2 regions of the Exiguobacterium sp. A1_3_1 genome follow, and region 2 is predicted to be linked to the other one. Evidence: riboswitches for the same ligand, from Rfam matches in the RefSeq annotation. Region 2 holds a riboswitch; the other holds the start of a gene.
What was found. Region 2 has a riboswitch for lysine ahead of F8N00_RS07210 (amino acid permease). Riboswitches for the same ligand answer to the same signal wherever they lie in the genome.
Positions count from the first base shown of each region.

Region 1 (7,513 bases), on a different contig from region 2:
CTTTCGCCATCAATGCTTGCCATGGCGTACCGAGGAACACGAATGGACGGATATAACACGATTCAAATCCGTTTTTCGCAACTAAATCGATCGTTGCTTGAACAAGTTCGTCGACAGTATACGGAATCGTGACATGGTAGTACGCACAACTGCGGAAGAGACGCTCGATATGTTCCTTCAATTGGAAAATCGCCGGTCCGTCCGGTGTCGCGTATGCACGAATTCCTTCAAAGAATCCACTACCGTAGTGAATCGCATGTGACATGACGCTCGTGTTCGCATCTTTCGGATCATGAAAGACTCCATCTAACCAAATTGCTTCTCCATACTGTGTATCCACTGCCATGTGTTTTCCTCCTCTTCGACGTCAATCAGAGTGAACGTAAATCATCCACCAATTGCGTCTTCTCTTCTGTTTTCGCATCTTTCTGTTTGATGACACGTGCAGGTGTTCCAGCAACGACGCTTCCAGCAGGTACGTCTTCTGTGACGACACTACCAGCAGCGACGACGGCATCTTTGCCGACTTTGACGCCTTCAAGAATGACTGCATTTGCACCAATCAAGACACCGTCTTCAATGATGACAGGTGTTTTTGAAGGTGGTTCGAGGACACCCGCGACCACGGCACCTGCGCCGACATGAACGTTTTTCCCGATCGTCCCACGTGCACCGACGACAGCGTTCATATCAATCATTGTACCATCTCCGATTGATGCACCGATATTGATGATCGCACCCATCATGACGACTGCGTTGTCACCGATGACGACATGATCACGAATCCATGAACCTGGTTCGATGCGCGCATTCAAGTGACGTGTATCAAGCATTGGTACCGCACTGTTGCGACGGTCATACTCCACGTGAACATCCGTGATGCGATCTGAATACTTTTCTAAGAAAGTAGCCACAAGTCCTGCATCCGCGAAGAAAATCTTTGATTCATCTGATCCGAATGCTGTAGCGCCTTCGATCGTCAAGCCCGCCAAATCGCCGTTGACGTAAAGTTTTACCGGTGTTTGTTTTTTAGCATCTTTAATGAATTTAGCAATTTCGTAAGCATCAGTGAGTAACATGTGAATCCTCCTGTGTGTAGAGCGTCTCTAATGTATAGAGTCCCGCTGTTTTTTGAATGAGTGCCTCAGCTGCTTTGATCGCACCAGAAGCAAATACTTTTTTCGATAGCGCTGTATGTTTGATTTCAATCAATTCGTCGACACCTGCGAATAAGACTTCGTGTTCTCCGAAGATCGTTCCACCGCGCATCGCGTGCATTCCGATCTCGTTCGTCTCCCGCTTTTGCCGCGTCTGTGACCGGTCATATACCGGTGTGACGTCACGTGCCGTCTGAATCGTTTGCAATAACAACTCAGCCGTTCCGCTTGGCGCATCGACTTTTTGGTTGTGATGTTTCTCGAGCAATTCGATGTCATACGCTCCTGCTAGTGGTACGAGTGTCTTCAGCAGTTGCTGCACCATCGCGATACCGTACGACATATTGTACGACTGGAAAATTGGAATTTCTTTCGCAGCGTCCTTGATCGATGCCAGTTCCGCCTCTGAAAAACCAGTCGTCGCGATGACGAGTGGTGTTTTTGTCGCTAGCCCGTATGCGAGCAGATCCGGTAGCAAACTCGGATGCGAGAAGTCGATGATCGCATCGACCGTTTCTGACATCTCTGTTAGCTCGGCATATGAAGCGATCGTATCGGATGACTTCGTCCGGTCAACGATCGCCACGACACTTTGTGGTGCGAGTTCGACGACGTATTGTCCTGTCGCCCCATAACCGTGTAACGCGAGTTTCATCGAACCACTCCTTTGTAAGCCCGCATCGTTTCGAGTAAGTGGGCATGTCCCGCTTCCGATTGACGGACGAGCGGCAAGCGCGGCGCACCGACAGCAAAGCCGAGTTCTTCAAGCGATGCTTTAACTGGAATCGGATTGACATCACTGAACAAGGCACCGATGACCGGTAACAAGTCTGCCTGAATCCGGCGTGCCGTGACGAGATCTTGTGCGAGCAACGCCTCAGCAAGTGCTTGTGTCTCTGCTGGGTACGGGTTCGAAAGAACTGAGATGACGCCTTGTGCGCCCCATGCCATGTACGGCAGGATTTGATCATCATTTCCACAGAAGACCGCGAAGTCTTCCGGAATCGCCGCCATCAGTTCACCCATGAAGCTGACATCTCCACTCGCTTCCTTAAAGGCTTGGATTCGTGGATGACGTGCTAACGTCACTGCTGTTTCGACTGCGATCGCAACTCCTGTCCGCGACGGAACGTTGTACAGCATGATTGGTAATTCGGTTGCATCAGCGACCGCCGTGAAATGTGCGACGAGACCCGCTTGCGATGTTTTATTGTAGTACGGTGTGACGAGCATCGCTGCGTCCGCACCGAGGCGCTCTGCGAGTAACGTCTTCTCGATTGTTGCTGCCGTGTTGTTCGAACCCGTTCCGGCAATGACTGGTACTCGTCCTGCCGTGATTTGAACGGCAGTCGTCAGTAGTTGTTCGAATTCCGTGTTCGTCAGTGTCGATCCTTCTCCTGTCGTTCCTCCGACGACAAGCGCCTGAATTCCTGCTGCGAGTTGTTGCTCGATCAAGCGTTCGAATACGTGTAGATCCAACTCGCCTGCTTCATTAAATGGTGTGACGAGCGCTGTACCTGCTCCTTTGAACATGAAGAACTCCTCCTTTTTTATGAATGAATCGACTGTTCGATGGCTTGGCGTGCGACTTGTACGGCATTCGAGGCGGCACCTTTTCGAATGTTGTCGGCTACACACCAGAGATGGAACGTATTCGCGAGACTATCATCTTGTCGAATTCGTCCGACATAGACATCGTCCGTCCCACTCGCGTCAAGTGGCATCGGATAACGCGTATTCGCGACATCATCGATGAGGACGACGCCCGGTGCGTTTTCAAGTGCTTCACGGATCGCTGCAACCGTCGTCGGTTGTGTAAACGTGACGTTGATTGCAACCGAGTGAGAATTCGTGACTGGAACCCGGACACATGTCGCACTGACAGGTAATGCTGGAAGATTGAAGATTTTCCGTGTTTCATCAATCATCTTCTGCTCTTCTTTCGTATAGCCGTTCTCAAGGAATACATCGATATGCGGCAAGATGTTATCGTGAATCGGATGCGGATAATTGACGGGCTCTTCTCCGCGTGCTCCACGTGCCAGATCCTCGATTCCTTTTTGACCAGAACCAGATACGGCCTGATACGTCGTATAGTTGATCCGTTCGAATCCCAGTGACTGGAGCGGTGCTAAAGCGACGACGGATTGAATGGTCGAACAGTTCGGATTTGCGATCAAGCGGTCCGTCGCTTGAATCGCTTGCGGATTGACTTCTGGCACGACGAGCGGAATCGTCTCCTGCATCCGGAAAGCACTTGAATTATCAACGACGAGTGTTCCGTTTTCAGCTAGTAACGGGGCATATTGCTCACTGATCGTTCCGCCTGCTGCGAACAACGCGACATCGATCCCGTCTTCCGTGATGTTTGGCGTCAGCGCTTGGATCGTAATATCTTCTCCCTTGAACTGTACCGTGTTCCCTGCTGAACGAGCAGAAGCGTAAGCGGACAGGCGGCTGACCGGGAAGTCCAGTTCTGCTAGGACTTGTAACATTTTTTGACCGACGGCGCCGGTTGCTCCAATGACGGCTACATGATACATCCTGTTTTCCTCCTTATAACTCGAACGCGTTTGCAATCGCTGCAACCGTCCGTTCAATGTCTGCTTGTACAATCGTGTACGAGATGCTGATTTCTGATGTCGTGACTTGATAGAACGGGATGTTCTCTGCTCGGAAGATGGCGAACAACTTCGAAGCGACACCTGTTGCATCCCGCATCCCGATTCCGACGACAGATAATTTTGCGTGTTGATTATGGCGATCGACCTTGACTGTCGTGAAGCGATCCATGATGTCTTTCAATGCTTCATCGAGGAACTCTTCCTCATCGAGTGGACATGAGAACGATAAGAAAATGTCACTGTCGAACGTCGTTTGACTGATCATGTCGATGTTGACGTGGCGATTGGATAACAGTTCGAAGATATCGGCTACTGCTGCATTCGTTTGCGGTACGTGTTTGATTGATACCGTCAAGACGTTCTTCGTCACACTGACACTCGTCACCGCTTTTTGTTCCATTGTTTCCGTCGCTTCCATGATCCATGTTCCCCTTTTCGATTCAAGTGTTTTCCCGACGAAGATGTGTACGCCGTATTTTTTTCCTAGTTCGACACTCCGCATTTCCATGACCTTCGACCCGAGGGCGCTCATCTCCATCATCTCATCATATGAGATGTGCGGAATCGGTTGAGCAGCAGCATGGATTCGTGGATCAGCCGTATAGACACCGTCGACATCCGTGTAGATTTCACACCGTTTATCAAGGACTGCCGCAAGGGCAACAGCCGTCGTATCCGATCCACCACGTCCGAGCGTCGTGACATCACCGAGTTCGTTGACACCTTGGAATCCAGCGACGATGACGACATCGTATGTTTCGAGTTTTTGTCGTAATAGATTTCCATCAATCTGTTTGATCTTACTTTTCGTATGCAATCCCATCGTACTGATTCCCGCTTGAGCGCCTGTTTGCGATAACGCTTTGACGCCGAGTGAGTTGAGGGCGATGCTGAGTAATGAAATCGTCTGTTCTTCTCCGATGGCAAGCAGACGATCGAGTTCTCGGCGCTCGGGGCGATCCGTGATGGCTTGCGCCTGAGCAATCAAAGAATCTGTCATCTTGCCCATCGCTGAAACGACGACGACAAGTTTTTCACCTTCGGCTGCGCGACTCTTCAAATAATTCGCAATAGACTGAATCTGTTCGACAGTCGCAACCGAGCTTCCACCAAATTTAAGTACAGTTGTCACAATCCTATCTCCTTTGTCCCGATACAGAAAAAAACGACGGGCCGGTAGGAGCGTTCCTACGGCCCGTCGTTATCACGATCGGACAAACGAAGACAAAGTCATTCGTTCTTTTACGTAAGATAGCGCTCCGAAACATCGGTTTCGGCAGTACAACGGATCTTAACCGTTGTACCAGCAAATGAGAAGAAGCATCTTCTCGTTCACTTCGGCGGACTTCCCCTTTCACATCATTCGGCATGCTTGCCTTCAAGAATGATGCTACTCATGTCATCCGCGCCTCTATCTGTCGGTTGTTAGTTACAGTTATAGCAGACATCTTTTGTTAAATCCAGTCATTTGACTGATTTTTTTCAAAATCCGTCAATTCGCAAGATGCTGTTTCGCGAGTTCGAGTTGCTCCGACACGGCAGCAAACCCTGTCCCGCCGTAGCTTGTCCGGCGTGCCACTGCTTGAACCGGATCGAGGAGCGGATAGACGTCTTCCGTGATATCCGGATGGAAGGTTTGATACGTCTCGAGATTCAAATCCTTCAGGAAACAACCGTTTTGCACACAATAAAGGACGGCTTTGCCTACGATTTCGTGCGCTTCCCGGAATGGTATGCCTTTCGTCACAAGGTAGTCGGCGAGTTCCGTTGCATTCGAGAAGTCTTGCATTGTCGCCTTCTTGAGCGCTTCGGTCTTAAACGTCGCAGATTCAATCATTCCAGTGAAGATTTGAACGGATTGGAGAACGGTATCTGCTGTATCGAAGACCCCTTCCTTATCCTCTTGCATGTCTTTATTGTAAGCGAGTGGTAATGCCTTCATCGTCGTCAAGAAGCCCATCAGGTTACCGTAGACGCGCCCCGTTTTTCCACGAATCAACTCAGCGAAATCAGGATTTTTCTTTTGTGGCATCATGCTCGATCCTGTTGAGAAGGCATCGGATAACTCGATAAAGCTAAATTCTTGCGACGCCCAGATGATGATTTCTTCACAAAAGCGCGAGAGATGCATCATGATGGTCGAAGCGATCCCGAGGTATTCGATGACGAAATCACGGTCCGAGACAGCATCAAGACTGTTTGGATAGACCGACTCAAAACCGAGCAACTCAGCAGACCGGAAACGATTGATCGGGAATGTCGTCCCCGCGAGCGCACCTGCCCCGAGCGGTGATTTCCGAATTCGTTTTTGATTATCCGTCAACCGTTCGACATCACGTTCGAACATCCAGAAATAAGCGAGCAAGTGATGCGCAAGCGAGATCGGTTGTGCCCGTTGCAAATGCGTATACCCTGGCATGACCGTCTCGATATGTTGCTCCGCTTGTTCCGTGATGACCGACTGGAGCTCGCGTAATGCTGTCGTCAACGCCTCAACATGTTGTTCCATCCATAGATGTAAATCCGTTGCGACCTGGTCATTTCGACTCCGTGCCGTATGCAGTTTTCCTGCAACCGGACCAATCTGTTCCGTCAATAGACGTTCGAGGTTCATATGAATGTCCTCATCCGCTAACGTATAGGAATGGTCTGCTAACGTCGTTTCCAGTTGCTTCAGTCCTTGCTCGATTTGTGTCCACTCGTCTTGAGCAAGAATCTCTTGTTCAAATAGCATCTGCGCGTGTGCGAGACTGCCTTTTAAATCGACGCTCGCTAATTTTTGATCGAACGTGATTGATGCTCCGAAGGCTTCCGCTTGAGCGGAAGCACTTTCCGTAAAACGTCCACCCCAGAGTTTGGTCATTTCGTGACACCCGCCTGACGATGTACGCTCGCATGCGTCGAAACGGCAAGTCCGTGTAATTTGATGAAGCCTTTTGCTGCTTCATGATCGAATGCGTCTTCTTTCGTGTACGTCGCAAGTTTCTCATCGTAGAGCGAGACAGCGGACTGACGACCTGTCACAGTTGCGTTTCCTTTGAACAGTTTAACGCGAACTTCTCCTGTGACGTCCTGTTGTGTCGCTGTCAAGAATGCTTTCAAGCCTTTCGTCAACGGTGCATGGAAGAGACCGTTGTAGATTGTTTCTGCATATTGTTTGCTGAGTAGTGGTTTGAAATGCGCGACGTCCTTCGTCAATGTAATCGTCTCGAGTGCAGCGTGCGCTTTGAGTAACACCGTTGCGCCTGGGCACTCATAGACTTCCCGCGATTTGATACCGACGAGACGGTTCTCGACGTGGTCGATCCGTCCGACCCCATGTGCACCCGCGATGATGTTCAGTTCCGTGATCAGTTTCGCCAGTGGATACGTCGTTCCGTTGATCGAGACCGGAACACCTGCTTCAAAGCCAATGATGACTTCTTCTGCCTGATCCGGAGCGTCTTCTGGCGCTACTGTCAACGCATAAGCGTCTTGCGGTGGCTCTGTCCAAGGGTTTTCTAGGACACCACATTCGTTACTCCGTCCCCAAAGGTTCATGTCGATTGAGTATGGGCTGTCGAGGTTGATCGGAATCGGCACATTGTTTTCTTTCGCATAGGCGATTTCTTCTTCCCGTGACCATTTCCATTCCCGGACCGGTGCGATGACTTCGAGTGATGGATCAAGTGCTGCGACTGAAACTTCGAACCGGACTTGGTCGTTCCCTTTTCCGGTACATCCGTGAGCGAC
Region 1 covers NZ_WBYY01000016.1:15,024-22,536, forward strand. The annotation lists gene F8N00_RS03140 (branched-chain amino acid transaminase) at 1-346, opposite strand, end outside; gene dapD (2,3,4,5-tetrahydropyridine-2,6-dicarboxylate N-acetyltransferase) at 372-1,079, opposite strand; gene dapB (4-hydroxy-tetrahydrodipicolinate reductase) at 1,066-1,812, opposite strand; gene dapA (4-hydroxy-tetrahydrodipicolinate synthase) at 1,809-2,690, opposite strand; gene F8N00_RS03160 (aspartate-semialdehyde dehydrogenase) at 2,708-3,700, opposite strand; gene F8N00_RS03165 (aspartate kinase) at 3,714-4,913, opposite strand; lysine riboswitch at 5,026-5,203, opposite strand; gene argH (argininosuccinate lyase) at 5,274-6,644, opposite strand; gene F8N00_RS03175 (argininosuccinate synthase) at 6,641-7,513, opposite strand, start outside.
Region 1: another riboswitch for lysine. It lies ahead of F8N00_RS03165 (aspartate kinase); the one in region 2 lies ahead of F8N00_RS07210 (amino acid permease).

Region 2 (7,513 bases):
TCGGTAAAGCGTTCATACCGGCAGTCATGATCGGCATCATGATGAATGCCATACCGAACGATCGAAGCATATAGATACCCATGATGGAATAATACGACGTATCCATGTTCAATTGCGTCAATTCCCATGTCCCGTACGTCATCAACGTCAAACCGAAGATAGCGAGCGGTCGAATACCGAAGCGGTCAAATAAACGACCGGCAATCGGTCCGGTGATCCCCATGATTAGTGATCCGGGCAAAAGGAGAAGACCAGAGTCGACTGGTGAAAAACCACGAATACTTTGAAGGTAAATCGGTAAAAGTAACATCCCGCCGAACAAGGCCATCGTGACGATAACGTTGATGAAGAGGGTGAACGAAAATTCCGGTACCTTCAACACGCGAATGTTCAGCATCGGATCTTCCATCGATAGCTCACGCATCGCAAAAGCTGCAATTCCGATTAAGCCGATGACGATCGTGCTGATGACGATCGGGCTATCCCAGCCGTCATTCCCGGCTTCACTGAATCCGTAAAGGAGACTCCCGAATCCGATCGTACTGAATAAGACGCCCAGTGCGTCAAAAGAAGGTTTCGAGAGTGGCTGCGTCAGGCGGAACCAGGCAGTACCGAGTAACAATGTTACTAATCCAAAGAACGACATCGCATAAAACATGACGTGCCAATCATAGTTTTGGATGACATATCCTGTGATCGTAGGTCCGACAGCAGGAGCGAGAATCATCGCGATTCCGAGCATTCCCATGGCAGCACCGCGTTTATGCGGTGGGAATAACGTCATGAAGACGTTTGATCCGAGTGGCATCAAGATACCAGCCCCCGCTGCCTGAACGACGCGACCGATCATCATGACCGGGAAGTTCATTGCCATCGAACAGATGACCGATCCGAAGAAAAATAGTGTCATCGAAGCGAGGAACAGCTGGCGGAACGTGTAGCTTCGCATCAAAAAGGCACTGATCGGAATCAAAATCCCGTTGACGAGCATGAAGCCCGTCGTCAACCATTGGGCAGTGGACGTCGATACGTTGAAATCATTGATCAGAACCGGTAACGCGACATTGATCAACGTTTGGTTCAAAATAGCAATGAACATACCGATGAGTAAGACCGTCAGTACTTTCGGAATACTGACGTTTTCAGTCGATACCTGTTTTGAAGGTGCTGCGACTGGTGGTGTTACGGTCATCGTCGGTTCCGCCTCGAGGGATTCCTCAAGAGTCGGTCCGTCCGTCGCCAGCGCCGTGTCGGATGAGCGACTTCGACGGGCGATCCAGTTGACGCCGATGATGATCAGAATCGTGAACGCACTGTATCCGAATAAGAAGGTAGTAGACATCAACGTCCCTCCTTAATCCTTATGAATGCGGACGGTCACATTCATACCAGGTCGAATGTCGAGTGATTTTTCTTGCGAGAGTGAGACTTTAACAGGAATGACTTGTGCGACTTTCGTGTAATTCGCGTTTCCGTTTGAAGAAGGCATCATTGAGAACGTGGAAGCCGTCGTCATACCGATTTGCTCGACTTCACCAGAAAGTGTCGTGTCCGGGTAGCTGTCGACGTAAACATCCACTGTTTGTCCGACTTTGATTTCATCGATTTCTGTTTCTTCGATGTTCGCTGTGACCCAAAGGTCGTTTAAGTCAAAACCATATGCGAGAGGTGTACCTGCTGCGACGAAGCCGTTCTTTGTCGCCATCGACTGAACGATCGTTGCTTTTGAGGGCATTGAAACCGAGAGATCCGTCGGTTTTTGTCCGGCTTGTGCCGTCATGACGTGTCCGACTGTTGCGCCACTGGCAAGTGATTCGCCTGTTTTCGCAGACCAGTCTGTTAATTTACCAGCGCTTGGGCTCGCAATCGTTATCATCTTACCGTCGATTTTCGCATTGTCTGTTTTGACATAGCTCGTTGCTTGATCGTAATAGTAGTATCCGACAACACCACCACCGATTAAAACGATGAGTGTCACGATATTGATGATCAATAATTTTTTCATACTCATGGGTGTGTTAGCATCCTTTCTTGTGTACAATCGATTCAAAAAAAGTACTCCTCTGGGGGGAGGAGTAATTAATATAGTTAATTATATGGAACGTTAGCTAACAAACAACCGACAATTTCCGACAAAATGTTGGAAAAATAGATGATAACGGATTCATTAATGAAAAGATGGTGAAAAAGGAGTGAAATATGGATGAATGAGAGCCGTGATCCCCGACCAAAACGGTCACGTGACCGTATTACGATGGAATTATTTCGTTTACTGAAGACGCACAGCTTCTCGAGCATTACTGTCAAAATGTTGACGGATGGAGCAGGTGTGAATCGTTCGACCTTCTACGCACACTATACAGATAAGTATGATTTGCTCGACCAAGTCGTTGAGGAGCAAATGAAAGCACTTGAACAAGCGATTCGGATCACGGGTACAGGAACTGTATTTCCGACAGTCGAGCAGGTGAGTCGCTATTTTGCTCGTTTGTTCATTCATATCGAAGAAAATGAACTATTCTATCAGACGATGCTCGTTCAAGGACCGATCAAAACGTTCATCTCTCGTTTTCTCGATACATTGAAAGAGAATTATCGAATTGTGTTTCGACCGCAAATCACAGAAGAAGCTACGTTCGTCGATCGGGACTTATTATTGAACTATGTCATTGGTGGACAGTTAGGATTGTTGATTTCTTGGTTACGAAACGGTCGACCGTATTCATCAGAATACATGGCAGAACAATTAAGTCGGATGATTGTTTTCGGAACGGTTGAAAGTATCGGTTTTCCTAAAGAGACGGAATGAAGACGTAAAAAAGACACTCCCCTACGGAAGTGTCCAATTAGTTTAAGCTTGTCGGAATGCAAGTTCTTTCGAATAAATCGTACTCCGGTTCCGTCCGCTTTCTTTTGAGTAATACAACGCTTTATCTGCCTGTTGTAATGCTTCAAGTGACGTGTGCGAACCACTAGAATGTGAAATCCCAAGTGAGATCGTGATTTGCAGATCAGGTACATCTGATGTCGGGAACAGGTTACGTGCGACCGTCAACCGAGCTAGTTCTGCTATTTTTTGCGCTTCTTTCGCCGAAGTACTTGGTAAGATGATTAAAAATTCTTCACCACCGTACCGTCCGACGAGGTCGTCTGGACGCGTCAAGGAAGCGAGAGTCATGCCGAGTTGGCGTAACACATCATCGCCCGCATCATGACCATATGTATCATTGACATGCTTGAAGAAATCGATATCGATGAGCACAAGTGAATAGCCTTGATCGGTCGAACCGACAAGTGATAGCGAGTCATCCAGACGACGGCGATTGGCGAGTCCTGTCAAAGCATCTGTCATAGCGAGTTTCTGCTGATACTGGATGTTTTCAAAGTGACGGCGTAATTCCGTCAGTAATCGAAAGGCAACAAAGCCAGCTAATAAATTAAAGAAGACGTACGCAATCGAGATTTTAAAGAATGTCGACCAGCTGTGCGTCAGGATGTAGATGGCGGGTAACGAATAGAGAATACCGACCAACACCATAAGTTGAAAATGACGCATCGAGACATGGACGAATCGACGAATGATCCCAATCGTCGTGATGAATAAGACGATGATCAGCGTAGATAAATAAAATCCTTCCATTTGATCAACTGGTGTTAAAAAGTAACGTGTTCCGATGATCATTGCTCCTGCAACGATGGCGCTTGGGAAACCACCGAACAGCATGGCGATCGCGACGGGAACGATACGTAAATCAACACGGGCGACATCGATTTGGATCCCATTGAACATTAATAAGACCGCAATCAGACCAAAGACTGCTCCGAGTATAAGTCGAATGCTCCATTTGGAGTTCAATGAAATACGCGGTTGATTCCGAAACGGTAAGAACAAGAGAGTAATCGTTGTGAACAGTAGACAAAAGTTAATGATGAATTGATTCATGATGGCCAACAAATCCTCCCAACTCCCCCAGCTAACAGATTTCCATATATATACTTCCAGTATACTCAAGTAGATAACGGTTAGACATAGAGAAATCTTTAGACAAAATAGAAAAAACGGTAGAAAATCTACCGTTTTTAAGAAGATGAAGTAAGAGTATCTTCATCCATCGTCTGTAAAATTTTATCAAAGACACGAATCATCGTTTCGAGCTCTTCTTCCGTCAATGTACCGAAGCGATCTTGTAAATAGTTTTTCCGAACGATTTCGAGATCTCGAAATGCACGTTCCCCGTCCTCCGTCAAAGCGAGGACGATCGAACGACGATCTTCCGTCGAACGTGTCCGTGTGACGTATCCTTGTTTATACAGCTTATCCGTTAAAGCAGTGACTTGACTCGTCGCGAGCTCAAATTGTTCCGCGAGAAGCGTCGGGCGCTGAGGTCCATTTTCAGAAAGGCTTCGTAAGATGAAAAATTCACTCCGGGTCGCCGTTCCTTCAAATAGCCGGTTAAGTTCACGTCGCAGGGTACGAAGAATGACACGCATTTGTTCTTCGAGTCGATAAGTTAGCAAATCACGTTCCTGTGGCATGCAAGCAGCATCCTTTCTCTCAGTGGACTTCTACCATTTAGTGTACTAAACATATCGGATTTTTACCATCTACTACCCCAGATTCGAAAAAGGCAATTGACAATTTCGTGGCGTTTTGTGTAATATGGCGTAGTAATAACTAACTTAATTCAGTTCTCACTCAACCAGTGGGATGGAGGTTGCAGTTCTTAAGAGTACGGTTACGGATGTCGTCAAGCGACAGATGAAGTGACCTGAAAGGAAGAATTGCCGAAATCAATCATCGCTTTGAAGATGATCGATTGGGATTAGATCGAATAGGTCTAATACTGTCACAAGTCGGGTATCACTTACTTGTGGAGAGCTATCTTTCACGACGGTAGAATGAGGCGCATCCATTTTATTATGTTGCGTTCTCATCTTCCATCTGGAAGATGAGGACGCTTTTTGTTTTTTTCATTCAAAAAGTGTCCTCTCAAAAAATCTAAACAGAGAGAAGCGAACGAAATGAACAATCTAGATGTAAAACAAACAACAGATTCGACAGCAGAAGGATTAAAACGTGGATTACAAGCCCGTCATATGTCGATGATCGCCATCGGTGGGGCAATCGGAACAGGACTCTTCATTGCGTCCGGTGCTTCCGTCGCAGCAGCAGGACCAGGTGGGGCGCTCCTATCGTATGCAATCGTTGGTCTGATGGTCTACTTCCTGATGACAAGTCTTGGTGAAATGGCGGCGTACATGCCGGTCGCTGGATCCTTCTCGACATATGGAACGAAATTCGTCGATCCATCATTCGGCTTTGCACTTGGCTGGAACTACTGGTACAACTGGGCAGTCACGATCGCAGTCGAACTCGTCGCAGCACAAATTGTTATGACGTATTGGTTCCCGGACGTTCCTGGATTTTATTTCAGTGCTTTGTTCCTCTTACTCATGATTGGCTTGAACTACTTCTCCGTTAAAGGATTCGGAGAAGCGGAGTATTGGTTCGCCATGATTAAAGTCGTTACCGTTATCGTCTTCTTAGTCGTCGGTGTTGCGATGATTTTCGGTGTCTTTACATCGGAGCCACCGGTTGGATTTAAAAACTTTGCTCTTGGCGATGCGCCGTTCGTCGGTGGGATTCCTGCCGTCATCGGTATCATTCTCGTTGCCGGATTCAGTTTCCAAGGTACAGAACTGGTCGGGATTGCAGCGGGTGAATCGGAAGATCCGAAAAAGAATGTTCCAAAAGCAGTCAAACAAGTCTTCTGGCGCATCTTGCTTTTCTACGTCTTCGCGATTTTCGTCATCGGAATGCTCATTCCGTATACAAGTCCGAACTTGGTTTCGAATGACATTACGGACGTAGCGGTTAGTCCGTTTACGCTCGTCTTTGAAAAAGCAGGTCTTGCGTTCTCAGCAGCACTCATGAACGCCGTCATCTTGACGTCTGTTTTATCTGCCGGAAACTCAGGTATGTATGCTTCGACACGGATGCTGTACACACTGGCGCGTCAAGGGGATGCACCGAAGTTGTTCGCGAAAGTATCGAAAAACGGTGTACCGCGTAACGCTTTGCTTGCAACAGGTGCGGTCGGTGCTCTCTGTTTCTTGACGTCGATGTTTGGTGGACAAGTCTACTTGTGGTTACTCAATGCTTCCGGTATGACAGGCTTCATCGCATGGCTCGGGATTGCGATCAGTCACTATCGTTTCCGTAAAGGATTCCTTGCACAAGGTCACTCGTTGAAAGACTTACCATATGTTGCACCAGCGTTCCCATTCGGTCCGCTGTTCGCCTTCGGTCTTTGTTTCCTCGTCATCGTCGGTCAAAACTATGCCGCATTCCTCGCTGATCAAATTGATTGGGTCGGAATTGCCGCAACGTATGTTGGTATTCCATTATTCCTTGCCTTCTGGTTAGGACATAAATTCAAAAACCGGACGTCAATCGTTCGTTATGACGAGATGGACTTCCCGGAACATCCACGTCAATCTTAATCATTGAGCCACCTTCAAATGAAGGTGGCTTTTTAGATGTCGCTTCAAGTAAGATGAAAGAAAAACAGGAGGCGATCTTCGTGAATTACTGGTACCACTTTAAGCGTGCCTTCTTACCGATCGCATTATTGCTTGTGACGCTAGCCTTATACCAAATGATTTATCGTTTGAATAACATCTGGTATTCGCTTGGAGGACTTCTCCTTGTCTTTGCGGCGATTTACTTCGTCATGCGTCGTCTAAAAGCGAACCCAGAGGATTGAATGAGCAGGAAAGTCGAGTCCATTCTCTGAACGCGGTAAAATAGACACATACAGAGGAGGGGAAGATAGATGGCAAAAGCAATATTTGCAGGTGGTTGTTTCTGGTGCATGGTCAAGCCATTCCATAAATATGATGGGGTAGAGCAGGTCATTTCAGGATATACCGGTGGTCATACAGAGAACCCGACTTATAAAGAGGTCTGTTCGGAAACGACAGGTCACTTGGAGGCGGTTGAAGTCACGTACGATCCGTCCGTCATTACGTACGAAGAATTACTCGATATCTTCTGGCGTCAAATCGATCCGACAGATGGTGGAGGTCAATTCAATGACCGTGGTGAATCATACCAACCGGCTATCTTTTATGTCGATGAAGCACAGTGTGAAGCAGCTGAACGTTCGAAAGCAGCGCTTGACGCATCAGGACGCTTCTCGCGTCCAGTCGCGGTAGAGATTCGTCCAGAAAAGCCGTTTTGGCCAGCCGAAGAATATCACCAAGATTATTATAAAAAGAATCCGTTCCGTTATCAGATGTATAGTGTCGGCTCAGGTCGCGCGAAATTCATCAAAGAAGCGTGGAAGGACCACGGTAAGGAAAAAGAATTGAAAGAGCGTCTGACACCAATTCAGTATAAAGTCACACAAGAGAACGGGACAGAACCCGCTTTCCGTAACGAATACTGGGATGAAGAACGTCCAGGACTGTACGTCGATATCGTCGATGGTACACCACTCTTCACATCAAA
Region 2 covers NZ_WBYY01000049.1:383-7,895, reverse strand. The annotation lists gene F8N00_RS07235 (DHA2 family efflux MFS transporter permease subunit) at 1-1,342, opposite strand, end outside; gene F8N00_RS07230 (HlyD family secretion protein) at 1,355-2,011, opposite strand; gene F8N00_RS07225 (TetR/AcrR family transcriptional regulator) at 2,204-2,809, shown strand; gene F8N00_RS07220 (diguanylate cyclase) at 2,852-3,943, opposite strand; gene F8N00_RS07215 (MarR family winged helix-turn-helix transcriptional regulator) at 4,081-4,536, opposite strand; lysine riboswitch at 4,702-4,890, shown strand; gene F8N00_RS07210 (amino acid permease) at 5,023-6,504, shown strand; gene F8N00_RS07205 (hypothetical protein) at 6,585-6,767, shown strand; gene msrA (peptide-methionine (S)-S-oxide reductase MsrA) at 6,837-7,513, shown strand, end outside.